Regions from separate parts of the Sediminibacillus dalangtanensis genome, predicted to be linked through region 3. Evidence: predicted binding sites of a transcription regulator. Region 3 holds the regulator's gene; each other region holds the start of a gene.
The links. Region 3 encodes Rex, which represses fermentation and respiration genes when NADH is low (regulators of the CRP and FNR family bind a similar motif). Its sites were predicted from a motif close to TTGTGAAATATTTCACAA; they were not measured.
Positions count from the first base shown of each region.

Region 1: the regulator Rex is predicted to act here: its motif matches at 2,830-2,847, upstream of qoxA (cytochrome aa3 quinol oxidase subunit II).
Region 2: the regulator Rex is predicted to act here: its motif matches at 6,180-6,197, upstream of ERJ70_RS18615 (L-lactate dehydrogenase).
Region 4: the regulator Rex is predicted to act here: its motif matches at 3,532-3,549, upstream of ERJ70_RS06225 (cytochrome c oxidase subunit 2A).

Region 1 covers NZ_CP046956.1:1,071,644-1,079,561, reverse strand. Annotated here, with positions in the region: gene ERJ70_RS05445 (potassium channel family protein) at 134-898, shown strand; gene ERJ70_RS05440 (HD domain-containing protein) at 891-1,508, shown strand; gene ERJ70_RS05435 (SIR2 family NAD-dependent protein deacylase) at 1,568-2,356, opposite strand; gene qoxA (cytochrome aa3 quinol oxidase subunit II) at 2,954-3,880, shown strand; gene qoxB (cytochrome aa3 quinol oxidase subunit I) at 3,952-5,901, shown strand; gene qoxC (cytochrome aa3 quinol oxidase subunit III) at 5,898-6,494, shown strand; gene qoxD (cytochrome aa3 quinol oxidase subunit IV) at 6,496-6,780, shown strand; gene ERJ70_RS05410 (hypothetical protein) at 6,818-7,060, opposite strand; gene ERJ70_RS05405 (DUF421 domain-containing protein) at 7,261-7,918, shown strand, end outside.
Region 2 covers NZ_CP046956.1:3,823,042-3,830,959, reverse strand. Annotated here, with positions in the region: partial or broken gene ERJ70_RS18640 (malate:quinone oxidoreductase) at 1-1,033, shown strand, start outside; gene ERJ70_RS18635 (histidine kinase N-terminal 7TM domain-containing diguanylate cyclase) at 1,450-2,988, shown strand; gene ERJ70_RS18630 (hypothetical protein) at 3,087-3,881, shown strand; gene ERJ70_RS18625 (hypothetical protein) at 3,847-4,446, shown strand; gene ERJ70_RS18620 (oxidoreductase) at 4,582-5,571, shown strand; gene ERJ70_RS18615 (L-lactate dehydrogenase) at 6,292-7,227, shown strand; gene ERJ70_RS18610 (hypothetical protein) at 7,350-7,745, shown strand; gene ERJ70_RS18605 (ABC transporter permease) at 7,900-7,918, opposite strand, start outside.
Region 3 covers NZ_CP046956.1:315,888-323,805, reverse strand. Annotated here, with positions in the region: gene groL (chaperonin GroEL) at 1-1,261, opposite strand, end outside; gene groES (co-chaperone GroES) at 1,320-1,604, opposite strand; gene ERJ70_RS01770 (CPBP family intramembrane glutamic endopeptidase) at 1,905-2,615, shown strand; gene ERJ70_RS01765 (YdiK family protein) at 2,623-2,826, shown strand; gene ERJ70_RS01760 (MDR family MFS transporter) at 2,858-4,282, opposite strand; gene ERJ70_RS01755 (redox-sensing transcriptional repressor Rex) at 4,337-4,987, opposite strand; gene ERJ70_RS01750 (ABC-F family ATP-binding cassette domain-containing protein) at 5,821-7,749, shown strand.
Region 4 covers NZ_CP046956.1:1,223,847-1,231,764, forward strand. Annotated here, with positions in the region: gene ERJ70_RS06195 (DUF6773 family protein) at 1-243, shown strand, start outside; gene ERJ70_RS06200 (helix-turn-helix transcriptional regulator) at 240-434, shown strand; gene ERJ70_RS06205 (cupredoxin domain-containing protein) at 473-835, opposite strand; gene ERJ70_RS06210 (Crp/Fnr family transcriptional regulator) at 1,310-2,029, shown strand; gene ERJ70_RS06215 (hypothetical protein) at 2,125-2,532, opposite strand; gene mobA (molybdenum cofactor guanylyltransferase) at 2,843-3,439, opposite strand; gene ERJ70_RS06225 (cytochrome c oxidase subunit 2A) at 3,609-3,767, shown strand; gene ERJ70_RS06230 (cytochrome c oxidase subunit II) at 3,786-4,250, shown strand; gene ERJ70_RS06235 (b(o/a)3-type cytochrome-c oxidase subunit 1) at 4,251-5,894, shown strand; gene ERJ70_RS06240 (GNAT family N-acetyltransferase) at 6,468-6,944, opposite strand; gene ERJ70_RS06245 (helix-hairpin-helix domain-containing protein) at 6,964-7,422, opposite strand; gene ERJ70_RS06250 (DUF2642 domain-containing protein) at 7,581-7,918, opposite strand, start outside.

The DNA.
Region 1 (7,918 bases), 760 kb from region 3:
CGCTGCACCCTTCAACCAACGTAGAGTACCCCCTTTATAGAAAATGCCCCTAAGCCGGTTCCGTAGAATATTTACATAATTATACACAATTTAGTAGAATAGTAGATAGCAAGCTGCAATAACGAATGATACAATGAATAGGAACTTTTTCAGGAACACCAGTTGGACATTAGCTTACGAAGTATTTATGGCCATTCTTGCCTTTGTGTCCGTTTTCTTTATCTGGCTTGATGAAGAAAGGTGGACTTATCTTCACTTTGTCATATGGTTGTTTTTCTTTCTGGACGTGACTATCCGCTTAATAATCAGTCCTGCAAAATGGGAGTATGTTAAAAAAAACCCTTTGGATATTATCGCGGCGTTGCCACTTGATGCCCTTTTTCAAACAGCTCGTATAGCTAGGTTATATAGAGTTTTGCGAATCATTTCGTTGTCTAAAAATCATTACAAGCAACTATTTGCTATACTTCGGACCAATGGCTTAGATAGAGTATTAACAGTGTCTGTCCTGCTAATTTTTATATCAACCATCATTGTGCGATATGTTGAGCCAAATATCGACAGTTTTATGGATGGGCTGTGGTGGTCGATTGTCACTACCACCACAGTGGGGTATGGAGATATTTCCCCTTCTACTGCTCCGGGGAGGTTGATTGCTGTGTTTTTAATGTTAATTGGCATAGGCATAATCGGAATGCTTACCGGATCGATAACTACTTTTTTCGTGAAAGAAAAGCAAACGAAACATCCTACAGTTGAATTTGTTCAAAACCAATTAAATCGTTTTGACAGCCTTACCTATTCAGAAGTGAATCAACTTGCTTTACTACTGAACGAGTTAAAGAAAGAAAAAATGAGAGAGCGTTCCGCTCTAACGAAGGAGATAAACCATGAATGAAGCATTGAAACGAATACTAGAAGTACTTAAATTAGCTGAAAAGTTAAAGTATGAGCTGCGGCACAGCTGGCTATCAAATGGACGGCAAGAAAGTGTCGCAGAGCACTCATGGCGGGTGACGTTGATGGCGGTTTTTCTGGAACCATATCTTGGCAAACAAGTCGATACAGCAAAGCTTTTGAAAATGATCACCATTCATGACCTGGTGGAAGCAGAAGCAACGGATATCCCAGCTTTTGATACAATGGACAACCAGCAGGCACAGATGGAAAAACAAGAACGGGAGCTTCAGGCAATTGAAAACATCCGTAAGATGCTTGGTGGTGATTTAGGAAATGATATTCAGCAGCTGTGGATGGAGTTTGAGGATAAGTCCAGTTATGAAGCAAAAGTCGCCAATGCTCTCGATAAGCTGGAAGCACAACTACAGCATAACGAAGCAGACATTGCTACCTGGCTGGAAGTTGAATATAAAATGAGTTTCATGTTGGGCAAACACACAGACTTCGATCAGGCGCTAACCTCGTTTCGACAATTGGTCGAGCAAGAGGCAGAATCAAAGTTGAAAAAAGCTGGTGTTTCCTTAAACGAAGTCAACCACCTTCTATAAAACTTGATCATATTGCCCCAATTTTCGACTTATAAGGAGAAAGGGGCTTTTTTATTACCTCACACTTCAACGGACTTTCCACTTCCGTTCACGTGCTGATAGATATGATCGACGAACGCTTCACCCGTAAGATTGATTGGCTCAATATTTTTCTTCTGTAAATGAGTCAGTTTCAGCTCCGGCAGATCAGGAATGACTAAGTATGATGGTTGGTCGTTTTTTTCCAGATGTTTTAACACATTGGTGATGAAAAGATCATTATTTTCATCTGCAAAACTGTACCCAATGAACAAAATGGACTTTTGAGCCGCCAATGACTTCAGTCTTTGCCAAATCTTCCTCGTATGCCTTTCCTCATAATCTGCATAATCCCCGCTGGATATCAACATACTTTCCGGAGTCCGGATATCACCGTGGATTTTATATAGCTGTACAGGCTTTTCGTCTGCTTCTTCCAACTGGGCATCTGTGAAAACTGTTGCTAATCTGTTTCCATAAGCCAGTTCGAATAACCGATCATAATTTGTCGTGATGATGGTATGGATGGTAGAAATCCCGGCAAGTTGCTTATGAACATAAAGATTCACCGGATTTTTGTCAATCATCCTGTTCATGATTTCGACAATTGGTTTGCGGGAACCATGGCGCAGGCGAATAAATTCCTCTACCATATCTGGAAAGTGCTTTATCGTTTCAAGTTGTTTCCACTCCTGGACACTGCATGAATCTTGGACTTCCCGTTTGATTTCATCGACAGCAGGCATACCGGCATAAAGAGAAAAGCCAGCCCCTGCCCAAATAATCACTTCACTGTTGACTATCTTGTTTAACAGTAGTTCAAGCGACATAATGTCCCTCCTGCTGTATGGATCAAAACATCCATTTACTTTACCCATTTGCCCCTAATGGTATTACTAATTACAAAACAAGTTGCATGTTCATTCCCTGTTATTATGGCGATTTCATAACGCTTAGTGGAGTAAATTCTGTAAATAAAGGGAATGAATTCACTGGTAGTTTTTCGATAATGGGTAAACGGACTGCCATACTTCGATGCTAAATGACGGTCTAGCAGGAGGATATGATAAAAGACAAACAGAAAAAAATTTGTCTTGGTTTGACGGATCCTTTTTCCATCGATGGCGTTGTAGTTCTAAAAAAGTGTTAAAATAAGACCCTGTAAAAAAACAAAATCACCAACAGAAAGTCCCACCAGACTAGCGGCTGTTCCGTATTTAAGGCGAACATCTTATTCGTCAATTTCTCCCTATATATAATCATGAACATTCAGTGACAAAAATCACAATAAAACATGAACCTTTTGTGACAAACTTCACATATAATTGTATTTTTCCATACGCCGTACTATGATAATTAAATGAAAAGACCATGTACCGCTTTAGCTGCTTGATAAGCTACTAAATAAACAGAAAGGGGTACCTTTCATGAAAATAAAAGGCACTTTGATATTACTTATGTTTGCAGTCATGACTGTATTGACCGGCTGTGAACCATTGATGATTTTAAATCCTAAAGGGCCGCAAGCCCAGACACAGGCAGATGTCATCCTATTATCGATTGGTATTATGTCCTTTATCGTTATAGCTGTTTTTGCCATTTTAATTTATATGTTGGTCAAATACCGCGCTTCGAATCAAAGCGACGATTATGAGCCTCCCCATATCGAGGGAAATCACATTGTCGAAGGCATTATTGTCGGGATACCAGTCCTTATTGTTATCGTTCTTTCGATCGTTTCTGTACGAAGCAACTATCTTGTCGAGGCGACTCCAGAAGGTTACGAAGATCAAGATCCATTGGTTGTTTATGCTCAATCTTCCAACTGGAAATGGCATTTCAGTTATCCGGAAGAAGGGATAGAAACAGTCAATTACCTTTACATTCCAACCGACAGAGCATTGGAATTCAAGCTTTACTCGGAAGGGCCTATCACCAGCTTTTGGGTACCACAGCTTGGCGGACAAAAATATGCGATGTCTGACATGGTGACCACCCTTCACCTGGCAGCTGACGCACCTGGTGAATATATGGGCAGGAATGCCAACTTCAGCGGAGAAGGTTTTGCGGAAAACACTTTTAGCGTCAACGCCGTTCCACCGGATGAATTCGATGAATGGGTCGATGAGGTCCAAGATACGGCAAAACCGCTTACGGAAGATAAGTACAAAGAACTGCTGGAGCCAGGACATCTTGGACAGTTGACATTTTCCAGCACACACTTGGAATTCTCTCCTCCTCCCGAGGGCGAGCATGGCGGTCATAACCATGGCAGCAGCTCAGAAGACTCGGAAGAAGGAAACATGGATATGGACCATGAAAACATGGATGAAAGCCATGATCCATCTGAGTAAGACTAGTAGATTGACAGAATACAAGTTAGGTTAGACTATTCGAGTTATTTCCTGAAAGGAGTCACAAAAGGATGGACTTTTTTGATAGATTTGCCATACCTCATCCAAGTCCTGTGATTTATGCATCCATGGTGGCCATTACGCTCACCTTGGTAGCGATCGTCGCAGGTGTCACTTATACAAAAAAATGGGGCTATCTATGGCGCGAGTGGCTGACTACCGTAGACCATAAACGGATCGGTATGATGTATTTAATCTCCGCTTTACTGATGCTGTTCCGCGGAGGAGCCGACGCCATCATGATGCGGGCACAAACTGCCCTCCCTGAAAATACGTTGCTTGACTCCCAGCACTACAACGAAATATTCACCACCCATGGTGTAGTGATGATTATCTTTATGGCCATGGCATTTATCATGGCTTTGATGAACTTTGTCGTACCATTGCAAATCGGGGCGCGCGATGTTGCGTTCCCTCGTCTGAACGCGTTAAGCTTTTGGCTTTATTTTTGGGGAGCCATGCTGTTTAACATTTCCTTTGTCATCGGCGGATCTCCAGATGCCGGCTGGACATCGTACTTCCCGTTGGCCGGAAATGAATTCAGCCAATCAGTTGGTACCAACTATTACATGATTGCGATTCAAATCGCTGGTCTGGGTACACTGATTACCGGTATCAACTTTATCGTAACCATATTAAAAATGCGGGCACCGGGCATGACACTGATGAAAATGCCGATGTTTACATGGTCGGCTTTGATCACCAACCTGATCATCGTGTTTGCCTTCCCTGTATTGACAGTAGCTTTGGCCATGGGAACCATCGACCGTTTATTCGGCGGTAACTTCTTTACCACGACCGATGGCGGAATGGATATGCTGTGGGCCAACCTGTTCTGGGTTTGGGGACACCCGGAAGTTTATATTCTCATATTACCGGCCTTCGGTATTTACAGTGAAATCATCCCGACTTTCGCCCGGCGGAATCTCTACGGGTACAAATCGATGGTCGCATCGATTGTGTTGATTTCCGTGCTTTCCTTTGTCGTATGGGTGCATCACTTCTTTACCATGGGACAAGGGGCAATGGTCAACAGTATCTTCTCCATCACGACGATGGCGATTGCGATACCGACCGGAATCAAGATTTTCAACTGGCTGTTCACCCTTTGGAAAGGGAAAATCACGATCACTGTTCCGATGCTTTATTCGCTAGGCTTCATTCCGATTTTCACAATCGGCGGTGTTACCGGGGTCATGCTTGGTATGTCGGCAGCCGACTATCAATACCATAACACGATGTTTCTGGTTGCCCACTTCCATCTGGTAATCATTCCAGGAGTTGTATTTGCCATGCTGGCAGGACTCACCTACTGGTGGCCAAAAATGTTCGGTTTTATGCTGAACGAACGAATCGGCAAATTATCCTTCTGGCTGATTTCCATCGGTACATGTGTCGCCTTCTTCCCGATGTTCATTTCCGGACTGGACGGACAGGCGCGCCGGATGTACACGTACTCGGAAGCAACTGGATTCGGCATTTGGAATATGATTTCCTTTGTCGGTGCCATCATGCTGGCCGCAGGATTTGTGACAATCGTTTATAACATTTATTACAGCACACGCTATGCATCCAGAGACATCAGTTCTGATCCATGGGACGCCCGCTCGCTCGAATGGGCCACCCATACGCCTGTACCTGATTACAACTTTGCGATTACACCGCAGGTCAATTCCAGTGAAGCATTCTGGGATTCTAAGAAAAACGGTCACAAGCTGTTTCCTGGCGAGTATAAAGAAATTCACATGCCGAATAACAGCGGGGTTCCCTTTATCATGAGTGCCATCTTCTTTGTGCTCGGTTTTGCCTTGGTATTCAGCATCTGGATTTTGGCAGTCATTGCGCTGCTTGGTATCTTTGCCTGCCTGGCACACCGTTCTTTTGAACAGGATCACGGCTACCACATACCGGTAGAAGAAGTGAAAGAAACGGAAGAAAAATTGGGAGGTGCCCGACAATGAAGGTAGACCAAACAAAGCCTCTCGAATACAGTACGGAACAAAATAACTTGAATATATTAGGCTTTTGGATGTTCCTTGGGGCTGAAATCATGCTGTTCGCCACCCTGTTCGCCTCTTATTTTACATTAGAAGGCCGGACAGGAAGCGGTCCTTCCGGCAGCGAAATTTTTGAAATCATGCCGGTCATCTTTGAAACCTTTATCCTGCTGACCAGTAGTTTTACCATTGGTCTCGGCGTCCATGCAATGCGACTGATGAATAAAAAAGCGACAATCGCTTTCTTCAGCATTACCTTGCTGTTAGGACTTGCCTTTGTCGGATTCGAGGTAGTGGAATTCTTCACGTATATTGAAGAAGGAGCTGCATTGCAGACAAGTGCGTTCACGTCGATTCTGCTGTCCACTTTAGGGACACACGGAGCACACGTCACCTTCGGTTTGTTCTGGGGATTGTTCATCCTCATCCAAATCAAAAAACGGGGCCTCACTCCGGAAACGGCAAATAAATCATTCATATTCTCGCTTTACTGGCACTTTCTGGACGTCGTCTGGATTTTCATATTCAGTTTCGTCTACTTGAAAGGAATGATGTAATATGAAAGAACTATTCCCACGTAAGCAAGTCATGGGCTTTGTCTTTTCGTTAATCCTGACGATCGTTGCGCTGCTGGTTTACTTTCTGGATATGTCGTTTGCCGTTGGCATGACTGTATTGCTTTTAACAGCCTTCACTCAAGCCGGTTTACAGCTGATCGTGTTCATGCATGCCGGCGAATCAGAGGATAGAGGGTCGATTTATCTCAATATTTATTACGGTGTCATCATTGCCCTGCTTACTGTATTCGGAACACTGTTGGCAATGATTTGGGGTTATGTATAAATAATAGAAAAAGAGCACCTGCTGCCAGGTGCTCTTTTTATGCATGTTTGGAACCCATTTGCTTCCGGTGTTCGATTTTCTCCAGGATTTCTTCGGTCACTACAAAGAAAACACCCATAAGAAAGATAAACACGGCTCCCATCACAGTCCCGATTCCAATCGGCGTCAAAATACTGGAACCGCTTGCAAAGAAACCTGCCAAAAAAATGATAATACCTGCCGTCAGCACGACAGCCCCTGTTATTTTGGTTGCATTGAGAATTTGAGCTTTTGTTGCCATCCAACTCATCCTCCTTTATTCTTACCTCTATTATCCATCTTGTTCACATCTTTGTCAAAAGTTTGTTACGGAATTGTGAATCTTTTTTCCTTTCCTTGTATTATTTCCGTTATGAGGGGTTGTCAAACATGACTCATCGAGGCTAATAAATTTTCTGGTTCTGTAAAAAATAGAATGATGAAAGAAAGGAGATGCCTGCGATGAATGAAACCGTTGTTGTAATCATCCGAGTCATTATTTCATTTTTCACCTTGCTGATTTTCACCAGATTGCTCGGCAAACAAGAGGTCGGTCAACTCACTTTTTTTGACTATATCAACGGCATTACGATCGGATCCATTGCGGCCACTCTGGCAACAGATCTATCCGCCAAGGCATGGGCGCATTGGCTGGGGCTTGTTGGTTATGCTTTGTTGACTGGATTGCTACAATACATTACGATTAAAAACCGGTATCTCGGAAAAGTGCTCGATGGAGAACCAACAGTTGTAATAGAAAACGGCAAGATTTTGGAGACCAATCTGAGAAAAATGCGGATAAAATTGAGCGAATTGATGACCCTGTTGCGCAGTCAACAAATCTTTGATATCACACAAGTGGAATATGCCGTATTCGAAATTAACGGAGAACTGTCTATCAAACCAAAACCGGAATACCTTCCTGTCACCCGCAAGGATTTGCAGATTCCGACTAAACCCGGACGCCTGGCCACAGAAGTGATTCAGGACGGCGTGGTATTGGACCAGAATCTTGAGCAGCGAAAAAAAGACAGGGATTGGCTTCACCAGCAACTTCGTGCCCACAATATCGAGAATATCAAGGAAGTTTCCTACGCTTTAATCCTTCCAAACGACCGTC
Region 2 (7,918 bases), 590 kb from region 3:
TCCGCTTATTATGGAAGAGCGGACGATGGAGGAGCCGATCGCTGCCACGAAAATCGATACGGGAACAGATGTCAATTTTGGCACTTTGACTCGGAAAATGTTCAATCATCTGGAAAGCAAAGGACTCGAAGTAAACTATAAGCATAGTGTAGAAGACATTAAGCAAACAAGCGAAGGCGATTGGGAAGTAAAAGTACAAGATATGGAAAATGAAAAAATAGAATATCACACGGCAAACTTTGTCTTTATCGGCGGTGGAGGCGGGAGCCTGCATCTCCTGCAAAAAACGGGCATACCGGAATCAAAGCATATCGGTGGTTTTCCGGTCAGCGGTCTCTTTATGGTGTGTAATAATCCAGAAGTCATCGAACAGCACCACGCTAAGGTTTACGGTAAAGCGAAGGTGGGTGCTCCGCCGATGTCCGTGCCGCACCTTGACACACGGTTTATCGATAACAAAAAATCGTTGCTGTTCGGTCCGTTTGCCGGATTCTCGCCCAAGTTTTTGAAAACCGGCTCGCTGCTTGATCTGGTGACATCCGTTAAGCAGGATAATCTGGCTACGATGGTCGCAGCAGGTGTGAAAAATGCTTCGTTGACAAAGTATTTAATCGAGCAAGTGATATTATCCAAAGAAAAGCGGATGGAAGAACTGCGGGAGTTTATTCCGAATGCGGACAGCAAGGATTGGGATTTGGTTGTGGCCGGCCAGCGTGTCCAAGTTATCAAGGACACCGAAAATGGCGGCAAAGGAACGCTGCAGTTCGGTACGGAGGTAGTAAGTGCTGCTGATGGATCCATCGCCGCCTTGCTAGGTGCATCTCCAGGTGCCTCAACTGCTGTATCCGTCATGCTTGAGGTCATTGAAAGATGCTTCCCGCAGTATTTGAAGGAATGGGAACCGAAAATTAAAGAAATGATTCCGTCGTACGGCGAAGCCCTTTTGGAAAAACCGGAGCTGATCCGTGAGATACAGACTTCTACGGGACGGGCGCTTGGGTTGGCAGACGCTGCGTATACCCGTAGCAAGTAATATTTTTAGGAAGTATAAATGGCTAATTGGTTCATTTATACTTCCTTTTCAAACTGTGTAACTATCCATTTTGAAAAAGTGAAAGGGGCGTGGATAAGTTTTGAAGAAACGATCGCTTTTCCTATCACTTTTTATATCTAGTCTCGTAGCATGGTTAAATCTCTTTGATCATAGCTATTTCCATGGAACGGTCATGTTCCTGGTCGTCCTATTGGTATCCATAGAACTGATAAGACCATTTAACATCAGAAAGAGGGTAGCAAATCCCATGAAATCTGAGTAGTCAATTTCAGCCCCGGTAAAAAAGCTCTTCATTCACTTGGTCATCATGAAATCTCCTAAGAAACCCCACAAAAAGAAAACGATTTATGCTACATTAAAGTAAAAATACCTATTAAAAAGAGGTTCGGTAAATCGTGCATTCTCCATTAACTGCCTTTATAACGCTAGTTTGCACCTCTGGTGTACTTAATCTGTATCTATGCTTCTATGTGTTTAAAAAGCGCCACAATTACCGGGATATTGCCAACTATTTCATTCTTTATACCGCCTCGATAACCGTTTACTGCTTTGCATATGCTTTCGGCCTGATGGCAACAAGCCTTTGGGAAATGAAATTTTGGACAGCCGTTCAATACGTTGGGCTGCCATTTTCTCCGCTTTTAGGATTGCTGTTTGTCATGAAATACCTAGGGATGAAAATTACGAAAAAGAGTTTGGTAGCGCTTCTGATTCTCCCCTTTATGAGTTTCCTGATGGTTGCCACCAATGATTTCCACCATCTCCATTACCGAATTTTTGAAATCGACCCCGTGCTGGGAGTACCTTATGTCCACCAGGAAATCGGCGTATGGTATATGATTCACGGTATTTTCACCTTCGCTTGTATGTTTGTTGCTTTTTTACTCGTGCTATCCCGTTGGAAGGAGACGTCGAGAGTCTATCGATCACAACTATTTGCGGTCATGTGCGGTCAACTCGTACCCATGGTTACTGCTTTTGTCTATTTAACCGGCTTCACGCCTTCGGGTATTGATCCTGTTCCGATGGTGTTATGGCTTTCTTCTCTTTTGTACTTGTGGGCGATCAATTCGTCCCGTTTGTTCACCCTCATGCCGATTGCCAAGGATGCGATCTTTCATAGTATCAACGACGGCGTAATCGTTTTGGATGAATCCTTCCGATTAATTGAGTTTAACCAGGCGGTGAAGAAAATGTTGCCGAAATTGAGTAAAAATTTGTTCGGAGTGGAATTTAAACAGGTGTGGCCGATTCTTTCAGGAGCACCGCTTCCTTCCAAAATAGAACCAGTGGATTTCCAAAGAGAGGTCCTATTAACGGTTGATGATGCAAGGCGTACCTATCAGGTTCGGACAGCTCCACTCCAGCAAGCGAAGGGTCTATTGATTATTTTTACCGACATCACGGAAATAAAAAGGCTTCAGCTACGGTTAGAGAATTTAGCCTACTATGATGAACTTACCCAACTATATAACCGACGAGCGTTTTTCCAAAAGTGCGAGGAAGCATTCAGTGAAGCAAAAAATAACGCTTTGCCACTTACCGTGATCTTGATGGATGTAGATTTCTTCAAAAATGTGAACGATACATATGGACACCATATCGGGGATCAATTGCTTATCCATGTGGCAAAGATCTGCCAGGACCAATTACAGGAAAACATTCTTTTTGCCCGTTACGGCGGGGAAGAATTTGTGCTGGGGATGGCAGGAAAGAATGCACGGGAGGGCTGGGAGCTGGCTGAACAACTGCGCACGAGTGTGGAGACTCATGCGCTCCAGACAACTGAGGGAATGGTTTCTGTCACCTTAAGCTGCGGGGTTGCGGAGGCGGAGAAAGTACCGGAAGAGACCCTGAACTTAGTTTTGAATAAAGCGGATAAAGCGCTCTATGCCGCAAAAGGAGAAGGACGAAATCAGGTGAAGATTTATTAACGCATTCGAATGCCTTTTTCCAATAATTATTAAAAATTTCCAACAACTTACCGATATATAGAGAAAGAGAACGTAACCGACAAAAGGGGTGCTTTTACATGAAAGTCGATTTAAGTGTAAAGGGACACTATGGTGAGCGCAGCCAGTTCCAACCGTTCAATACGAGTTTTCTAAACAAAAGCGATTGGAATAAAACATTACCAGCAGCAGAGAAACCTGCTTCTATAAATGCTCATAAGGAGGAGGCACTCCGACGGATGATGTCTCCTGTGCTGGTGAACCTATCTAAAAAGGGAGATGGCACGATTTCTTTCGATAAGCAGGGATATAGCCGGGAGGAAGTATTGGCAATGCGCGAAAGTGATTTGGAAGGCATGGATATAAACTGGGCATCTTTGGAGTTACAGCTCACCAATCGGAATGCAAGTGTATCGTCCACCGATAACATTGCGAACGATCTTGACTATCTGGCATCACAATATGTTCAGTTTGCCCAACAGATAAAACAGAGCTACTCGGGTGAGAAGCAGGCAGACCAGCTTCAAAAGCTTGAAGCTATCATTGGTACGCAAATCGAAGAATATGCAGAATCATTTTCCACCATCGTTGGGGGGTTCCTCGAGAATAATGGAGTCAGTGGTGAACAAACAGCGTTAAAAGATAGTGTTTTATCACAATTCCAGCAAAGAAAAGAGCAGTATCAAACATTTGTGGAGCAGAATGAGGATTTTGCAGGGATCAGGGGAACCGCGGATGAGTGGCTGCTAGCCGATAACCAATTTATGGCGGAACAACTGCAGCATGCATATACAAAGGAAAAAGTCGAGGGAAAAGATAAGGAAAACAAAGGGTATGGTGATGGAGGACTTAGCCGCGGTCGGCATATTGGCTAAGGAGACACGGAACGTTGGGTATAACTCCCGGCAGCTTGGGTACAACAAGCATAAATCGGAAGAAGAATTCGGCGTCGAACTTGGTTTGACTGCCATGAAGTTTTCGCTGCTTACCGATACCTACGATATCAGTGACAGCGTAAAGGCAAAGCTGGGAACGGCATTCGATGCCTTTATTGAAAAGCAAAACCAAAAAGCGGAGGATTATATAATCAACAGGAGAAATGATCCGTTCACAAGGGATAAGGAATCGTATGCCGTTGAGTGGGATAAACAACTTGTTTCCGAGATTGTCAGCAGCATGGCGGGAAGTTTAGGAGAAAACGACTTCAATGCTGCATTTAAGCAAGCTGTGAAAACCGCTATGCAATCCTATGCCGATAAGACACAGAATGATCAAACCGACAGCCTTTCCCGGTATCACCCTTACCATAATACTTGGAACACTAGCGATTATATCGGTGATTGGAACCGTTTTGTAGAGCGTCTGTCGGGTGGAAATGAACGGGAGGATGTAAAGGTGTCCGATCATTTATCCTTTTCGACTGTGGATCTTTCCATATAGGCAGAGCATCATGCTTGCCTTGAAGTCCACTCCGAGGTTTATAGTAGGTTACATAGTGAAATGTGGTACAAAAGCTGGTAGAAAGACCACTTTGGTTCCACGCATTCACTACTAAACGAAAGGAGTGTTGCAGCAGTGAATATACATCCTGATCAAAAACCGATTGGGTCCGGTTTCGATCCTTATGCAACTGCTTCAGAAGTGATAGGAGATATGGATTTATCAGGGAAAACAGCCATTGTAACGGGCGGTTATTCAGGCATCGGCCTGGAAACTACCAGGGTGTTGACGAACGCCGGAGCAACTGTGGTTGTCCCTGTCCGGAATGTGGAAAAAGGGGAGGAAGCGCTGAAAGGTCTTCCCAATGTGGAGTTAAATACCATGGATTTACTTGATCCTGCCTCTATCGACAAATTCGCAGAGGATTTCCTTGCCTCAAAACGTCCATTGGATATGCTCATCAACAGTGCAGGGATCATGGCGCCACCATTAAGGCGAGATGAGCGGGGCTATGAATCCCAATTCGCAACCAACCATCTTGGTCATTTTCAACTGACTGCCCGTCTGTGGCCAGCTTTAAAGCAAGCGGATGGCGCCAGAGTTGTGGCGGTCTCATCGCGTGGGCATCGGCTGGGAAACATTGACTTTGAGGACCCTCATTATGAGCATCATGCGTACGATAAGTGGAAAGCATACGCACAGTCGAAAACAGCGAACAGTTTATTCGCCCTGGAATTGGACGAACGAGGAAAGGCCCACCATGTCCGTGCCTTTTCGGTACATCCTGGGTTGATTCCGAGCACTGACTTGGGTAGGGACTTAACCGAGGAAGAGTTTGGACCGAAGCAAATGAAAAACAGCAAGAACGGATCCGGATCCAAGGAGGAGACGCCGCAATTCCATACCATTGAGCAGGGAGCCGCCACCGTTGTCTGGTGTGCTGTGAGCCCGCAGCTTGATGGGCTTGGCGGAGTTTACTGCGAAGACGTCGATATCGCAGAAGTCGTTCCGGAAGACAGTGAGAAAGCCACAGGTGTCCGACCGTGGGCGGTTGATCCTGATGCGGCCCGCCGCTTATGGAAGTTGAGTGAGGAAAATACCGGAGTTCCTTTCACCGTTTCGTAAAACATTATAAGGAAAAGATAGCCATCAAGCAGGTACACGATTTGTATCTCACTTGGTGGCTTTAGTATTAAGATTATTTCTTCTGCATCTGTTCATAGCGATCAATCTTATAATCAACGAGCTCCAACGCTTATCGATTTCATTGCGCTGTTCTAGCAGGTTTTCCTGTTGTACGTATGATTTCCCCCGCTGTTCTAATGAAATCCGGGAATCACCGGTACCAAGGAAAAAAATTTTTGGAGATCCCTGATGCTCATATCGGTAGCACGAAAACATTAAATCATTTTCAACGCGTAAGTGTTCCTTTCAGAAAATCGACGGTAGCCGTTTTTTCTCGCTCTAAATCAGGGAGTAAGCCGGCTTTATCATAGTAACGGATGGTATCAGTGAAATATTTAATTGCTCCGCGACTTGTTTGATTGTTTTTGGCATGGGAAACATCCTATCTGATTGTGTGATTATCTTTGAAAATGGGAAAGGTACTTAGGAAACAGTATATACCTTGGAGTATACTTCAAGGAAACCAATAAATGTCTATAGAGGCAGTCGTTCCTTTGCTGCTTTTTCAAGAAGCATTGCAAATCACAAAAGGTTATATTATAATTTAATTGTGAAGTGTTTCACAAAATAAAATAAATAAGGTGAAAAATTTTTGTGTCTCATTGTGAACTGAATCACAATTTATCCTGATGAAATGGGAAATGGGAGGAAACCATGATGATGAATTTGACACCTGGCAGCAAAGTTGTATTGGTCGGTACAGGAGCGGTTGGATCCAGCTATGCTTATACACTGATGAACCAAGGAATTTGTGATGAGCTTGTGTTGGTTGACTTGAATGAAGAAAAAGCGAGAGGCGATGTCATGGATTTGGATCATGGAATAGTCTATGCACCGAGTTCGATGCAAATAAGGTTCGGCAGTTACCAGGATTGTCACGATGCAGCACTTGTCGTGATATGTGCCGGTGCAGCACAAAAACCGGGAGAAACAAGACTGGATTTGGTAACGAAAAATGTGAAAATCTTTGAATCGATTGTCACCAATGTAATGGACTCCGGATTCAATGGCATTTTTCTGGTGGCTACCAATCCGGCAGACATTTTAACCTATGCAACAAGAAAGTATTCCGGCCTGCCAAAAGAACGAGTGATTGGCTCGGGAACGATTTTGGACTCGGCAAGATTCCGTTATTTACTTGGGGAAGAATTTGAAACTGCCCCTACGAGCGTTCACGGCTATATTATCGGGGAACACGGAGATTCTCAGCTTCCGGTTTGGAGTTCTGCGAATATCTCCGGCACACCGATAGCCCCTAAGTTGACGGAAGAAAGAAAACAGGAGATTTCGACCCAGGTGCGGGAGGCAGCTTATAAAATCATCGAATCCAAAGGGGCGACTTTTTACGGAATCGCTATGGGATTGGCGAAAATTACGAGAGCCATCTTGAAAAATGAAAATGTCGTCCTTCCGGTTGGCGCCATGCTGGATGGGGAATTCGGTCAGAAGGATGTCTATATCGGTGTTCCGGCCGTGATCAACCGGACAGGGGTGAAAAAGGTCGTTGAGCTGGCACTTGATGAAAAAGAACAAAACCAGTTTGATCATTCGGTGAAAACGTTGAAAGATATTCAAGCCACCATTTGGGGAGAGTAAAGAGGACTCCTTGCTACTTTCTTTGCAATTATTCCATCCACTATCGTCACGTAAAGAAGATAGGTGACAGGCAGGGGTAATAGCTTAAGCTGCAACTGGAACATAATAAGGGTAAAGTCAGGTTGCGGAAGGAAATCGGATTGAAGCATCATCACTTGGTAAAACAAGCTGTAAAGCATCGCCAACAGAAGCAAATAGAAAAAGGTAAGGGCAATTTACATTGGTGGCAGCTGTCCTTGATCGGAGTCGGATCCATCATCGGAGCGGTTTTTTTTCTCGGTACAGGACTTTCCATCAAAACGGCGGGCCCGTCCATTTTTATTGGTTATCTGATAGCCGGTCTTACGATATTTTTTGTATTCAACGCCCTGGCAGAAATGACGATAAACGACACGGCACCAGGTTCTTTCCGCACCTATGCCACGAAAGCATTTGGCCATGCCGCAAGCTTTACTTCTGACTGGATGTACTGGCTGTGCTGCCCCCGGAAGGGGAGTGTTTCCGCAACGCTGGACTAGCACTCAACTTCATTAGGTCGAGTGAGATCCTTATAAAAGGTTATTTTCATTAGTGCGCAATTTCTATCAAAAGTGTAAAAAGTGAAAAGCAACAAAACCGACGAAAAGAGCCTAAAGAAAAAAGCCCTGATACCAACGGAATCAGGGCTTGTATTCACAAAGACTCATGAATA
Region 3 (7,918 bases):
AGATGTTGACAAGTGCTGTACCACCACCGGCAACGATACCTTCTTCTACTGCAGCGCGAGTAGAGTTCAAGGCGTCTTCGATGCGAAGTTTACGCTCTTTCAATTCTGTTTCGGTAGCTGCACCGACTTTGATGACAGCAACACCACCTGCAAGTTTAGCAAGACGCTCTTGCAGTTTTTCTGTATCGAATTCTGAAGTAGATTCTTCTACTTGTGCACGGATTTGTGCTACACGAGCAGAGATTTTTTCTGGATCTCCGCTTCCTTCTACAACAGTAGTGTTGTCTTTGGTTACGACAACTTTAGAAGCGCGGCCCAGCTGTTCGATGCTGGTGTTTTTCAGATCCAGTCCAAGATCTTCTGTTACGACTTCTGCACCAGTCAAGGTAGCGATGTCTTCAAGCATTGCTTTACGACGGTCACCGAAGCCAGGAGCTTTAACGGCAACAGCGTTGAATGTACCGCGGAGTTTGTTTACTACCAATGTAGCAAGTGCTTCGCCTTCTACATCCTCAGCAATCATTAGAAGCGGCTTGCCTTGTTGTACGACTTGCTCCAGTACAGGCAGTACTTCCTGGATGTTGGAGATTTTCTTGTCCGTGATCAGGATGTATGGATCTTCAAGGACAGCTTCCATTTTATCCTGGTCTGTAACCATGTAAGGAGATGCATATCCGCGGTCGAACTGCATACCTTCCACTACTTCAAGCTCGGTGTTGAAGCCTTTGGATTCTTCAATCGTGATAACGCCATCGTTACCAACGCGCTCCATCGCTTCCGCAATCAGCTTACCTACTTCGTCGTCACCAGAAGAAATAGCCGCTACTTGCGCGATGGAATCTTTGCCTTCGATCGGCTTGGAGATCTTTCTAAGTTCTTCTGTTGCAACTTCTACCGCTTGTTCGATACCGCGGCGGACACCGACAGGGTTAGCGCCGGAAGCAACGTTTTTCAATCCTTCACGGATCATTGCTTGAGCCAACACAGTAGCGGTGGTCGTACCGTCACCGGCAACATCGTTTGTTTTCGAAGCAACTTCGGATACCAATTGCGCACCCATGTTTTCGAAATGGTCTTCCAATTCGATTTCTTTGGCAATGGTGACACCATCGTTCGTGATTAATGGGGAGCCGAATTTTTTGTCCAGTACCACGTTACGGCCTTTTGGTCCCAATGTAACTTTTACCGCATTTGCCAATGTATCTACACCGCGTAGCATCGCACGGCGAGCGTCTTCACTAAATTTGATTTCTTTAGCCATTTGTATGCCCTCCTTGAACTTTTAAAAATTATGTTATTGTAAATGGTCCTTCGCTTCCTTAGCTGATTACAGCTAAAATGTCGCTCTCACGAAGAATTAAGTATTCTTTGCCTTCGTATTTTACTTCTGTACCAGCAAACTTCGAGAAAATGATGAGGTTTCCTTCAGCTACCTCTGGAGCAACTTTTTCTCCATGCTCTGTGACACGTCCAGAACCTACCGCAACGACTTTCCCTTCCTGCGGTTTTTCCTTTGCAGAATCAGGCAGCACGATACCGCTTGCTGTTTTTTCTTCTTGCTCGACAAGTTCAATAATGACACGATCACCTAGTGGCTTTAACATGTGTGAAACCCTCCCTAACCGTTATTTAATTGGTTTGTTTGTTAGCACTCGTCAGTGATGAGTGCTAACACAGTTATTATAATAATCAATTCAATTTCATTTTGCAAGCAATGTAATCATAAATTTTTTCGACAAATTACGAACGGCCTGCAGACAGCAAAAAAGTACTCCCGCCAACCTTCATCTACAGGCTGCAGCAGGAGCTCTTCAGTCCTTCTACTACATGACTATTCTAATTGTATGTTAAAATACGTACAATGATGTAGTAAAGTAAATCTGTTTTTGAAGGAGTAGTTAAAGGTGCCTAAACGATATTGGTATGTCATCATGACCTATATAATCATGCAGCTTTCCGGAGCTTTTCTCGTACCGTTCATCGATATGCTGAACATAGATCGGTTCACCTTCAGTGTCAGCTGGAGCATTATCAGCTTTGTTGCCGCCCTTGTCATCACCTTGCTGTTATTACGGCCGGACATGCGGCAGGGCAGTGACCGCAACGCATCCGGAGCAGGCGGTATCATCGGCTGGAGTGCACTCGGTGTGGCGATGGCTTACATGGCACAATATGCAGCTGTCATCATTGAAACGATGGTTCTTGGTATCAAACCAGGTTCCGAGAACACCATGCAGATCATGGAAATCGCCAGAGCAGCTCCGATTTTCATTATCATTCCTACTATCATTGCACCGATTTTGGAAGAAATCATTTTCCGGAAGATTATTTTCGGCAGTCTGTACAAGCGGATGAACTTTTTCATCGCCGCGCTAGCATCTTCCATTATTTTCGGACTTGTCCATATGGATGTCACCCACATCATTACGTACACGGGCATGGGACTGGTGTTTGCCTTTCTTTATGTACACACCAACCGGATCATCGTTCCGATTATCACCCATATGGCCATGAACACCATCACGGTTATCGCCCAGTTCAGTATAGACCCGGAAGAACTTGATCAAATGCTTGAACAATGGGAAAAAATGCAAATGATTTTAATTGGAGGCTAATCAATTTATGAGAACATCCCCGTTGTTTATGGCTTTCTTGTATTTTGCAATGGGAGCTGTATTCACCTATATCGCAGCTCAATCAGTTGAAGACACGATTTGGAACTTCATTACGATCCTGCTGGCCATTTTTGCCACGCTCGATTTTGTCGTTTCGTTCCGATTGATCGGTCTGCATGTTAAAATCCGCAAGTCGAAAAAAAACAAATAGCTTTGGCCATGAAAAAACAGCTGACATCGAGTCAGCTGTTTTTTGTATCGTCGTTCGGTTTCCCTTTCAGGATAAAAGAAATTGGGACAACAATCAGCATCAATAGCGACGAAAAAAGAAAGGCTTCATTGATTGCCTGCAATGCCGCCTCTTCTCCGGCCAAACCGCTGACAGAGGAAATTTGTGCTCTTCTTACCTCATAGTAAATCGAGAAAAACACAATACCGAAGGCGGAAAAAATTTGCCGCAATACATTGTTCATTGCCGACCCTTGTGCAACCAGTTTTTCCGGAATGGCATTCATCCCGGCGGTGGTCGCCGGCATATTCGACATGCCAAGTCCTGCCCCACGGACCGTGTTGATCAACAATATCAGCCAAAATGGTGTCGACAGCTGCAGGTTCCCCAGGGCAAAGGTGGTAGCCGCCAACAGCAGCAACCCTGGTGGAACCACATAACGCGGTCCTTTTTTATCCAATAGTTTCCCGCCAAGGGTCATGAAGAGCCCGCTGCATAAAGCCGCTGGCAGAAACAACAGTCCGGTTTGGATTTCATTTAGCCCGTACACATTCTGGATTAACAGCGGCAATAAAAAAATACCCGAAAACAGTCCGATCGATGCGGTGGCCGTCACCACGATGGAAACAGCATAAGTCGGGACTTTGAAGACACTCAATTCCAGCAACGGCTGCTTTTGCCTTTGTTCATAGATAATGAACAGGATAATGGCTGCCACGCCTCCAGAGATCAGGAGCAGACTGAACGGCTGTGTCAACAGTTCCCATGTCGAGCCCCTGCCGAGAGCAAACAAAATCGCCCCGACACCAGCCGTCACCAGCAGAAAGCCGGCTAAGTCAAATTTCAAATTCGGGTCAGGATTGGTCGGAATCAAATATTTACTAGAGATAATCAATCCGATAAGTCCAAACGGAATATTGAATAAAAACAGAAAATTCCACGGCAATAATTCGATGATTAAGCCGCCGATGGTAGGTCCGATTGCCGGGGCAACCATCGCGGCAACTCCATAGATACCGACAGCGAGCCCGCGTTCCTCCCGGGGAAACGCTTGGAAGATCAAAGCCATAGCGATCGGCATCATCAGACCGCCTGCCATGCCCTGCACCGCCCGTGAAGCGATCATCATCCCCAAGGTATGCGACAATGCACCGGACAACGAGCCGACCAAAAAAATCGATAAACCAATCAAGTAAATCTTTTTCTTGCCGAAACGATCGCCCAGGTATCCAGTCAGCGGCATCGTCATCCCCATCGATACCATGAAAATCGTCAAAATCCAGCCCACCGACACAGCGTTGGAGTCGAACAACTCAATGAAGTGCGGCAAGGTCGGATTCAGCATGCTGTTGTTTAAAATCACGGTGAAAGTGCCAAATAAAACAGAAACGACAACCAGCCATTTGGCGTCTATTTTCTTGATACGTCCACCCCCCATAAGTCTACGGTAAATCGTAAACCTATACCCTTTTCCGCGAGAGGGTATGCAGGGTTACTCTCCCTCTTCTTCTTCCAGCGGATAATGCTTGAGGAAGTATACCAGCGACTGTAGCTCGACGGATAAATCGATGTGATGCACCCGTATATGATCGGGAACGGTAATCCGTGCGGGTGTGAAGTTAAGGATGCCGGAGACACCTGCTTCGACCAATCGTTCGGTAATTCCCTGGGCTTCTGTGGAAGGAACCGTCAGTATGGCGACAGCCGTGTTTTGCAAATGATCTTCCAAATCATCTACATGGTAAACCGGTACCCCGCCGATTTCTGAACCGACTTTATTGGGATCGGCGTCGAAGGCCATTTCAATTTTCGTATTGTTGTTTTTCATGAAATTATAATGGAGAAAAGCCGTTCCAAGGTTCCCGACACCGATAAGTGCGACCTTGGTCACTTCATCCTGATCAAGGGTTTTCCGGAAAAAACTGAGCAGGTATTCGACATTGTAGCCGTATCCCTTTTTTCCCAATGCACCGAAATAAGAAAAGTCCCGGCGGATGGTTGCGGAATCTACTTTGACCGCGTCGCTCAGCTCCTTGGAAGAAACGCGCAGTTTCCCTTGATGGTGCAGGTTATTGATAAATCGGTAATATAGTGGCAGGCGCTTTGCCGTTGCTTGTGGTATTTTATTTTGCTCGTTATTCATACATATCCTCCTTACAGTTGCCCTTCTGTCCTGTTCCCGCTCATTCGTGCGGTGGTTCAGGTTTATCGATGCCTTTTTCGGATAATCGATGACCAGCTATAAAGCTCCTGTGCATCCTATCATTTCGTAACCGTTATCTTTTTTGATTAGACAGTTTTCCACAAACACTTTGCTTTGTTCTCTGGACAAATGGGTGTGGCTGCGGAAATCCACTACGCTTTCCGCGGGCGGCTGGTGAGCCTCCTCGAGCTGCGCTCTGTGGGGTCTCCCCTAGGCCTTTCCTCCCGCAGGAGTCTCCGTGGATTTCCTCCGCCGTAAGTATGTTATTGTTTTTCACCGAGCTTTTTCCTTTGTAGTCGGTATTATCAGCGGCTTCTGAATGTGCAGACTCCAATGATATAACATGATTCTGCTACCCTAGAAGAAGTACTTAGCTTATGAAGACAAGGATCGCTTCGACTCCTCGCAAGTAACAAAACCATGTACAACCGTGCTCATCAAAAGCGAAGTGTTATATGGAGTTCGCTCTAGCAGTACACCTTATTAGAAAATCAAAGAAGTTATTAAAGTCTCTATCAAATAGATGCTGTTTATCATTTACAATGTTACAAAGTTTGGGAAAGAGCTTTCCTTTATACAAGTACTTTTGCTTATTTTGTTTAACTTCTTTAGTTTATCAAAAATTCAGCAATAAGTCGTGATTTTATTCACATTCTTTTCCATGCCTCGAAATCGACGGAATGTATGAAACCAAATAATCGCCGAGAGCATTGCTGTGATGCTTGCCACCGTAAAGAGGATTAAGATACACTTAAAGCATTGAGGTGAACAAAATGATTTTAATGCAAGTCAATGACATCACAAAAAGATATGGCGCTGAGCTTATCTTATCCAATATAAAATTAGAAGTGCAGACTAATGACCGGATTGCGGTCGTCGGCCGCAACGGTGCCGGTAAATCGACGCTGTTGAAAATAATCGCGGGAATCCTGCCCTATGACGAGGGCGAAATCCACAAACCGAAAGAAACCACGCTTGGCTATCTCGCCCAAAATACGGGTCTTGAATCAGATCAGACAATCTGGCGGGAAATGCTGGGCGTATTTCAGCACTTTGTCGATACGGAAAAAGAACTTCGGGAAATGGAATTGAAAATGGGCGATCCGGATGTGCTTGAAGATCAGGATGCCTATCAAAAACTGCTGGCTGCTTACGACGCCAAACAACAGGCCTTCAAAATGGAGGGCGGCTATCAATATGAAGCCGACATCAAGTCCGTCTTGAACGGGCTTCATTTCTATGCACAGGACTGGGACACGTCGATCGCAGAGTTGAGCGGTGGCCAGAAGACCCGCCTGGCACTGGGCAAACTGCTCTTATCCAAGCCGGACATCCTGATTTTGGACGAGCCAACCAACCATCTCGATATCGAAACCCTCTCCTGGCTGGAGGGGTATTTGAACAATTACAGTGGCGCTGTCGTGATTGTTTCCCACGACCGCTATTTCCTGGACAAAACGGTCGAGACCGTCTACGAAATATCCCGGAATCATTCAACGAAATACCATGGGAATTACAGCAAATACTTGGAACAGAAGGCAGCCAATTACGAACGGGATGTAAAACAATTTGAAAAACAACAGGCTGAGATTAAAAGGATGGAAGAGTTTGTACAGAAAAACATCGTCCGTGCTTCTACAACAAAGCGGGCACAGAGCCGCCGGAAACAGCTGGAAAAAATGGAACGGCTCGATAAGCCGCAGGGAGACGAGTCCTCGGCAAAATTTGCCTTCGATATCAACCGCCGCAGCGGGAATGACGTATTGAAAGTGAAGGACCTTGCGTTTCGTTACGAGGATAGCGACGAGCCTGTCTTTTCCAATCTAACCTTCGATGTTTCTCGCGGAGATAGTATCGCCCTGGTCGGACCGAATGGCGTCGGTAAAACCACACTGCTGAAAACGATTGTCGGCGACTTGAAACAAGCCAAGGGGAACATCCAGCTCGGAACCAATGTGCAAATCGGCTACTACGACCAGGAACAAACCCGATTGCATTCCAACAAAACGGTCTTAAACGAGCTTTGGGACGAGTATCCGATGACCAATGAAAAGGACATCCGTACCGTTCTGGGGAACTTCCTTTTTTCCGGAGACGATGTGCTGAAAAATGTAACCAGCTTGAGCGGAGGCGAAAAAGCCAGACTGGCTCTTGCCAAGCTGATGATGGAAAAAGCCAATCTGCTGATACTCGACGAACCGACTAACCATCTTGATTTGGACAGCAAAGAAGTACTGGAGTCAGCATTGATCGACTTCCCTGGCACGATTCTGTTCGTTTCCCACGATCGTTACTTTATTAACAGACTGGCAACACAGGTTATCGAAATGCAGCCTGCTAACAGCACCATTTATTTAGGGGATTATGATTATTACCTCGATAAAAAACAAGAGGAATATGAATTGCAACAGCTGAGCGAGCAGGAAAACACTCCTGAGCAGCCAGCAGCCGCTGCAAAGACGACTTTCGAACAGGAAAAAGAATTGAAAAAAGAAAAGCGGAGAAAAGAACGGCGGATTCAGGAAATTGAACAGGAAATTGAAGCAACAGAAAAACAAGTGGAAGAGATCGATGCATTGCTCTGTGATCCCGAGGTTTATCAGGATCACGAAAAGGCGCTGGAACTGACGGAAGAAAAAGAACATCAGGATTTACAGTTGGAAAAGTTGATGGAAGAATGGGAAGAGCTTCATGAAGATTGAAAAAGGATGGTACCAGTAAAAGGTGCCATCCTTTTTTAATGGAGAAATTTTGCCGGTGCTGTGCATCGATAACCTAGCTCATCTAGCCTATAACCAAATCGAAAGGTTACATCCATTCAAACGAGTGACTTATGCACAGACTTACACACATACCAAGACCGATATAATA
Region 4 (7,918 bases), 910 kb from region 3:
ATCGGTGCTTTGTTTGGTGCTGGATGGGCTATCTTTCTAGGGATTCACAGTGCAGTGAGCTACGCTGATACAGCAACGCAGTCGGTTTATTACTTCCTGCTTACGTCGGTTGTTTCCTTTATAATCTATATTCCATTCTTGATGATCGTGAACGGTTTCGCTTATTGGGGAGCGAAGAAAAGGAGCGACAGGGCGGTTGCAAAAGAATTGGAAGATGAAGAAGAGCAGGATGAGGAAAGATGAAGAACATCCGGATGAAAGTAGCCAGAACAGAAATGGATCTGTCACAGGAGGAATTGGCCAAGCGTGTCGGCGTATCGCGTCAGACCATTGGACTGATCGAACTGGGGAAATATAATCCAAGCCTGAATCTGTGCATTGCAATTTGCAAAACGTTGTCTAAAACGCTCGACGAATTGTTCTGGGAAGATTAAAAAACCTCCGTGCCCGTTTGGGTCCGGAGGTTTTCCAATTATTCCACAATCAAAGTCGAGGACATATCTTCATGGCCTTCGCCGCAAGGTAGGGCACATTTAATCACGTATTCGCCGGCTTCCAGTGTAGCTGTTGCGGATCCCTCGTTTTCAATTTTGACATCCGTTCCTTCGATTTCGATGGCATGGACGCCTTCTTCATTGGTCAGATTGAATGTGATTTCTCCAGCGGGCGCCGTGTATTCTTTTTTGTCAAACTGCCAGTTGCTTGCGGCAATATCGACAACTGCGGCAGAACCACCGTCATCCCCTTTGGCTGCTCCGGCATCATCACCACCGCCGCAAGCCGCCAGCAATAAAATGAACATCGAGACCATAAGTGCTAAAAGTGCTTTTTTCATCGTTAAAAACCTCCCGGAAAATTGTTTGAATGCTTTTCACATTTTTAGTGTAAAACACCTTCCGGATGAGTGGCTGTGAGAAATGTCACATTTCCCATCTGTTCAAAATAACGTAACAATTTTTTACCAAATAATAATGCAAATGATTGAGGCGAGGAGTATGATGAAAGTATCAAGAAGGGGATATTTATCATCCTTTATAAGATGTCAGTGAATCCTACGCTGCGGAAAAACACTACGCTTTCCGCGGGTGGCTGGTGAGCCTCCTCGAGCTAACGCTCTCCGGGGTCTCGCCTAGGCCATTCCTCCCGCAGGAGTCTTCGTGTTTTTCCTCCGCTGGTGACATGCTTCCTGGCACTCAATCTCTTTTTCATCCAACAGAAACGTAACAAAGGAAGCATGCATCTACTCTGTAGTCTTGTACAGCACTTATTTATGAAAACAGCAACATCGAAAAATGGGGAGGCGGATTACATGGTGACAGCTGTAAAACAAGAACAGGCAGTCGGCAACACCTGGCAGTTCACAAAAGAAAGCTTTGAAAAAATACAAGGGATCATGTATCAACACGTGTTTTCGGCGGGCTCCACGTTGTTTTGGGAAGGGGACGAAGCAGAAAAACTTTATTTTCTTGAGAGTGGTTCCGTCCGCCTGGTGAAAACAGCTGATGATGGAAAGGACCTGTGCCTCTATTACTTTCATGAAGGTGATTTGTTCGGAGAAATCCAATATCCCGGGCAGGAAGGACAGATGTCGTATACTGCCGAAGTCCTGCAGGATGCGCGGATCGGCATCATTCAGCAGCGTGATCTGGAAATACTGTTATGGCAGCATGGTGACTTGGCGATTGAATTCAGCCGCTGGCTCGGATACATGCAGCAGCTTACTCAGGTGAAGCTAAGGGATTTGATGTTCCATGGGAAAAATGGAGCGCTCGCTTCCACCCTGATCCGTGCTGCCAACACGTATGGCGTGCAGGATGGCGGAACCATCCGCTTTACCGAAAAATTCACCAATGCAGAGCTGGCCAGCCTGATCGGCGCTACTCGCGAGACGGTCAATCGGATGCTGAACCAATTGAAAAAGCAACAGATAATCGACATCGAACACGGCCGGATCGTGATTCTCGATTTGGCTGAACTAAAAGCCATTTGCCATTGTGAAGAATGCCCGCTTGGCATCTGCCGTTTATAGTGAATCCGTCTCCCCGGGGAAATCCCCGGTTTTTTGTTTCTATGAAGGCTGCTATAGCGGGTGGAATAGTTTCCTGTCTAATCGAGTGAAGCATTTTATCTTGCCTTGGATGGTGTTTGAAGTGTTATATTCATTTTTCCATCTCTGAATCGAACATATGGATCTTCTCTTTCACCTACAAGTAATTTTCCTTTCCATATTTGTGCTATTTCATGATACTCTTCTCTTTTTCCATTCACCTCTGCTGTTATAGAAATATGGTGCCAGAAAGTATGGCCATCAGCATATTCCACCTCTGAAATCTCGTAATCTTTGATGGCGTAGTTCTGCTCTTTTAAAAAGGCTGTTTTTTTCATATAAAAGTCTTTCGCCTCTGCTTCTGTTAGTGCCGTTCCGGTAGACAAGTGTTCGTTGGTGTTTTCTTGATAATCGTATAGGTACAGAACGTCAAATGCGTCTTCATATTTTCCGTTGATAAGGGATTGATAATAGTGATTGATCATATGTTCTGCATCTTTTTCCGGAAAGTAATTTTTTCTTATGCTGGGCCATGAAAGAACAACTATACCGAGGAGTGCGACGAAAACAACAAGCGCAACAACTTTTTTGATGGTAATCCCCCCACTTTTTCATGCTAATCTACCGATTGATTCTATCACATTTTTGCTGATAGAGAAGCGAGAAAAAGGAATCCTATGTGGTGATTGATTCAATTCCCTTTTAAAACCTACAGAAATTCTGCCGACTAACGCGATTTCTGAATCTTACACCTTATACAGCAACGTACAGGCAATTCTTTCAATCTACTATCCTTCATTCAACGATGAAGTGGTCGTTGCTACATACATCAGGATATTGTCTGAAAAACTGGCTGCTCCATCCATATCTCTGCAGTTCCGTCTCATCCATTCCCAGCCATTCCAATGACTGAAAACATTCGTAGAACGATACAGGCTTCCTTTTTTCTATACATCCACAAACCGTTTTCAGCGTCTGCTGACGCCGATATAATCCATGAAACGGAATCGGGGTGTTTTGGATATACGGAACGACTGCCGAATGACCCGTTTGTTGAAGTCTCTCCTTCATCGCTGCTGCCGCTTGAGAGGATAAAGCGGGCATATCACAGCTGACCAGCCAGATTAAAGGATAGCTGGCAAGGGAGAATCCGGCATGAATTGCCCCTAATACCCCTTTGTTTTTGTGAAAGACGGTGACAACGCGGATATCTGATCCGACCAATGGCAAAAATGTCATCGGATTATCGGTGACGAGCACAATTTCCTCGACAAATTGCTGCATTTCCCTGATTTGATGGTCGATCAACCTTTCCCCATCCAGTTTCTGCTGGGCAATCTCTTCCGCATATGGATGGATGCTTCGATCTGCTATTATAATGCCGCTTTTCATCCTTTCCCCTCCCTTGTTTTTTCCTGTTCAGCATAACTGTTTTGAAAATACAAAACTGTAATGGAAGTCACATTCCCGACTTATTGAAAAGGATGTGATATTTATCACAGAATCGACCTGTCATGTTCCGCTACAATCAAATTAGATTAAAGGGAAGGGAGCGTTCACGATGGCGAAATTGGATTCTGCCAAATCGTTCGAAGCCGAAAAAGAGCACGCCGGGAAAACAGAACCGAAGCTTAACGGAACCTTGTTGTCCGTCATGCTCGTCGGAGGATTCATCATATTATCCTGGATCGGGGTGTACGCGCTTTATCTATCCAGGTAGGAAAAGGGGGAGTAACAGATGCACATGCACAAGTATGAAAAAATATGGCTGATTTTTGGCGGTATCACCTTGATTGTATTCCTGTCGGTAATCGGTGTCAGCGCATTTGCCATGGGACATCATCCACCAAGCGATATGACGACAATCGACCCGGAAAAAGTAAAGGAAACAGCACCTTTCGATGACCCTGGTCTGAAGAAAATCGGTGACAATGAATATGAAGCGGTGATGGTTGCCCAGGCGTTCATGTTCGGGGAACCCTTAGAAGTGCCGAAGGGGGCGACCGTTCATTTCAAGGTGACGAGTGCGGATGTGGTTCATGGCTTTTCGATTCCGGGAACGAACGTGAACATGATGGTCACACCAGGGCATATCAATACGATTACCCACACGTTCGACGAAGCCGGTGAGTTTTTGATCATTTGCAATGAATATTGCGGAGTCGGCCACCAGGCCATGAGCGGAAGGATAGAGGTGAATTAAATGGAAACCACGTTGATCAATCGGAAAGATGCGAAGTTGAGTCTTGCCCATATTTATGTAGGCTTTATCGCCGTATTGCTTGGAGGGATTGCCGGATTGCTGCAAACCTTTGTCCGCAGCGGGGCGATTACATTGCCGGCGGGGATTGGCTATTATCAGCTGTTGACCGCCCATGGCGTTCTGTTAGCACTTGTATTCACTACTTATTTTATTATTGGATTTTTGTACTCGGGCATCAGCAAAACAACGGGAACGCTGGCTGAAGGACCACGAAAACTTGGCTGGGCCGGCTATTATGTCATGACGACAGGAACCGTGATTACCACGATCATGATTTTGACTAACGATGCCAGTGTGTTGTACACGTTTTACGCGCCGCTTCAGGCCTCGCCATGGTTTTATATTGGGCTTGCACTCGTCGTGATCGGAAGCTGGATCAGCGGAGCCGGCATGTTCCGTCAGTATCGTAATTGGAAAAAAGCCAATCCTGGTCAGCTTTCTCCGTTGTTCAGTTTCATGGCAGTGATGACGATGCTGCTTTGGCTGATCGCCACACTGGGAGTGGCAGCTACTGTCGTCCTGCAATTGATTCCATGGTCATTCGGCTGGGTGGACACCATCAATGTCCTGTTGAGTCGCACTCTGTTTTGGTATTTCGGCCATCCGCTTGTCTATTTTTGGCTGCTGCCTGCTTATATTTGCTGGTATGTCATCATTCCGAAAATCATTGGCGGAAAAATTTTCAGTGATTCGTTGGCCAGATTGTCCTTTGTCTTGTTCTTGCTGTTTTCGATCCCGGTCGGCTTTCACCATCAATTGCTCGAATCCGGAGTATCGCATACATGGAAGTTTATCCAGGTAACCTTGACCTTTATGGTCATTGTCCCTTCGTTGATGACAGCCTTCTCCTTGTTTGCCACCTTTGAATTGAGCGGCAGGCAGAAGGGTGCTAGAGGACTGTTCGGATGGGTGAAAAAATTGCCATGGAAGGATGCACGGTTCTTTGCACCATTTATGGGCATGCTGATATTCATTCCTGCCGGGGCAGGCGGCATCATCAATGCCAGTAACCAACTGAACCAAGTCATCCATAACACGCTTTGGGTCACCGGTCACTTTCACTTGACGGTAGCAACCAGTGTCGCTTTAACCTTTTTCGGAATCGCTTATTGGCTGATCCCGCATTTGACAGGGCGGACATTGACGAAGAAAATCAATTTGCTTGCCAACATCCAGACAATCATTTGGGTAGTCGGGATGGCGATGATGTCCGGGGCGATGCATACGGTCGGATTGTTAGGGGCCCCGAGAAGAACCGCTTATACGACATATAGTGATTATCCCGATGCATTGGGGTGGATTCCTTATGAAGTGGCAATGGCTGTCGGAGGGAGCTTCTTGTTTATCGGCATTCTCGTCTTAGTTTACATTGTCGTCCATTTGAGCTTTTTTGCACCAAAAGGGGTGGAAGCGTACCCTATCGGCGAAGTGGCGGATCAGGCAGAACGTACTCCGGCAATCCTGGAAAATTGGAAGCTGTGGATCAGTGTTTGCGTCGCTTTGATCTTGTTCGCTTATACGATCCCGATAATGGAAATTATCGAAAATGCTCCTCCAGGGTCACCTGGATTCAGGCTTTGGTGACATTAAAAAATAAGAATCTATTCCATTGAAAAAACATGCCGGAATCCTCGAGGATCGAGGACACTGAAAAAGTCTTTTCTAATCTAAAAGAGCTGTTAAAGTTTGTTGTTGATTCTCACGAATCGCTTATCGGTGGATGCTTGCCGCGGGCACGGCCTCAGCTAACTTGGTCAAGAAAATCACTTGACCAAGTGGATCTTCGGCTCGTGCTGTTCCCGCAGGCGTCACCACCGAACGCTCATCGTGGAATCAACAGATGGTAAAACGAAAAAGAGTGATTTTCTTTGATTTATAAAAGCAAGTCACTCTTTTTTCTTACCAGGAAAGTAATACATAAAAGGAAGGGATTCAATGTTAGACCGATGGCGATTTTCACAGCTAATGTGAAACGAATCGTTAAACTAATGAAGGAATAGATGGCACAAATCACTTGAAATTAGATAAAAAGTGGTCTGTATGGAAATTCAGTTCCATACAGACCGCTTTTTTAAAATTCTACTTTTCAAAGACCTCCAGTTTTTCAGTGGCCTCGAATCTTCTGGCATGTTTTTGTTTTTCTCTTTCTAAGTGAAATCAGTTCAGTATCCGGTACATCATCAGGTCATCGACATACTTTCCTTCTAAAAAAAACTCATCTACCAATCTTCCCTGTTCTACATATCCGTTGCGTTCATAAAAGTGGATTGCTGAGAGATTGGTTGCCAGGACGCGCAGACATAATTTATGGATGCCCTGTTTTTTTGCTTCTTTTTCGACAAATCGCAAAAGGGTTGAACCAACTTTTTGTCCCTGAAAATCTGGGTGTACGCCAATCACCAACTCCCAAACGTGCCGGTTGGAATCTAGCGGTATAGGACTCCGATAACGGATAAAACCTGCAACAGATTCATCGATTACAGCAACGTATTGACTGCCGGGAGGACAGCGTTCCTCATAAGCGGCAAGCGATTCCCACTTATGTGGGTGTGGAGTGTTTTCCACATTCCAAATGAGATTGTTTAGCTGCATTAATTGCTGTGAATCCTTGTGCAAAGACGGACGTATTTTCACGATTTTCCTCCTAGACGGATTACCCGGCCGGCTTTGGTCTTGACGCTGGATAACCATGTCTCTGCCGATAATTTTTTCTTTCAGCGGTAAACTCAAACCACTGTTTCTTGCTGTCCGGGTTTTCTGCATAATATACCACACAGCGAAGCTGATCCTCTACACACGGATCAATTGGTGTTTGGAGCTTCTTTTCCAGGCAATCCAGCAACTCAGCTGGATTTTCGCCACGCACCTCTTCAAGGGTGTACTTTCCAAGGTGATTTACCAGATTTTCTGCCAGACGACAGCCAATCGACGGTATTTGTTGGAAAGTGGCCAATCCTTTTAACAACCTGGCCCGATCATAAGTGATATCCATTAAATCAGATAGTGTTTTTAACTCTAAATTGGCAATCTGATGGAGTCTAATCTTTGCCTTGCGTAAGGAGCTTCTCTCTTCCGCGGTCAGCGGAAGTTTAGGGGTTTTAGGTGTGCACATGTAATCACCTCTATTCCAAATAATTGCCTCCTCATTTAATTCGACTTAACCTGCTGCTTTCCTTTAAATATTTTCTTTGTTTTGCAGGATTTTTGGTGATTTTCCTTGTATCTTTGTAGGGAGAGTAAGAGGAATGGTAAAGGAAGCTGATCTTGGCGTTACCGATACGTAATCGGCAGCCCTTCAAAATAAACAATCTGGGAAATACGGATATGGAGTGCCCGCGTTTTACTGATGTTTAATTGGATATGATCCACTGCAACGCCACTAAGCAGTCCCTCCACTTTTCCCGCAGTAGTCATCACGCTAATTTGCTGGCCCTGGTGCCGGCTTAAGTGGTCGATATAGACGGGGTCAAAAGGGGCCATATACTGCGTTGGTTGGGGCAAAGCCGGGACAGAATAAACAGGAGTTGTCGGCGAGGGCATTTGGTTGATATATGCCGGCTGTACGATCGGCTGCAGCATTACTGGGGTTTCTTCAGGTGTTCCGTCAC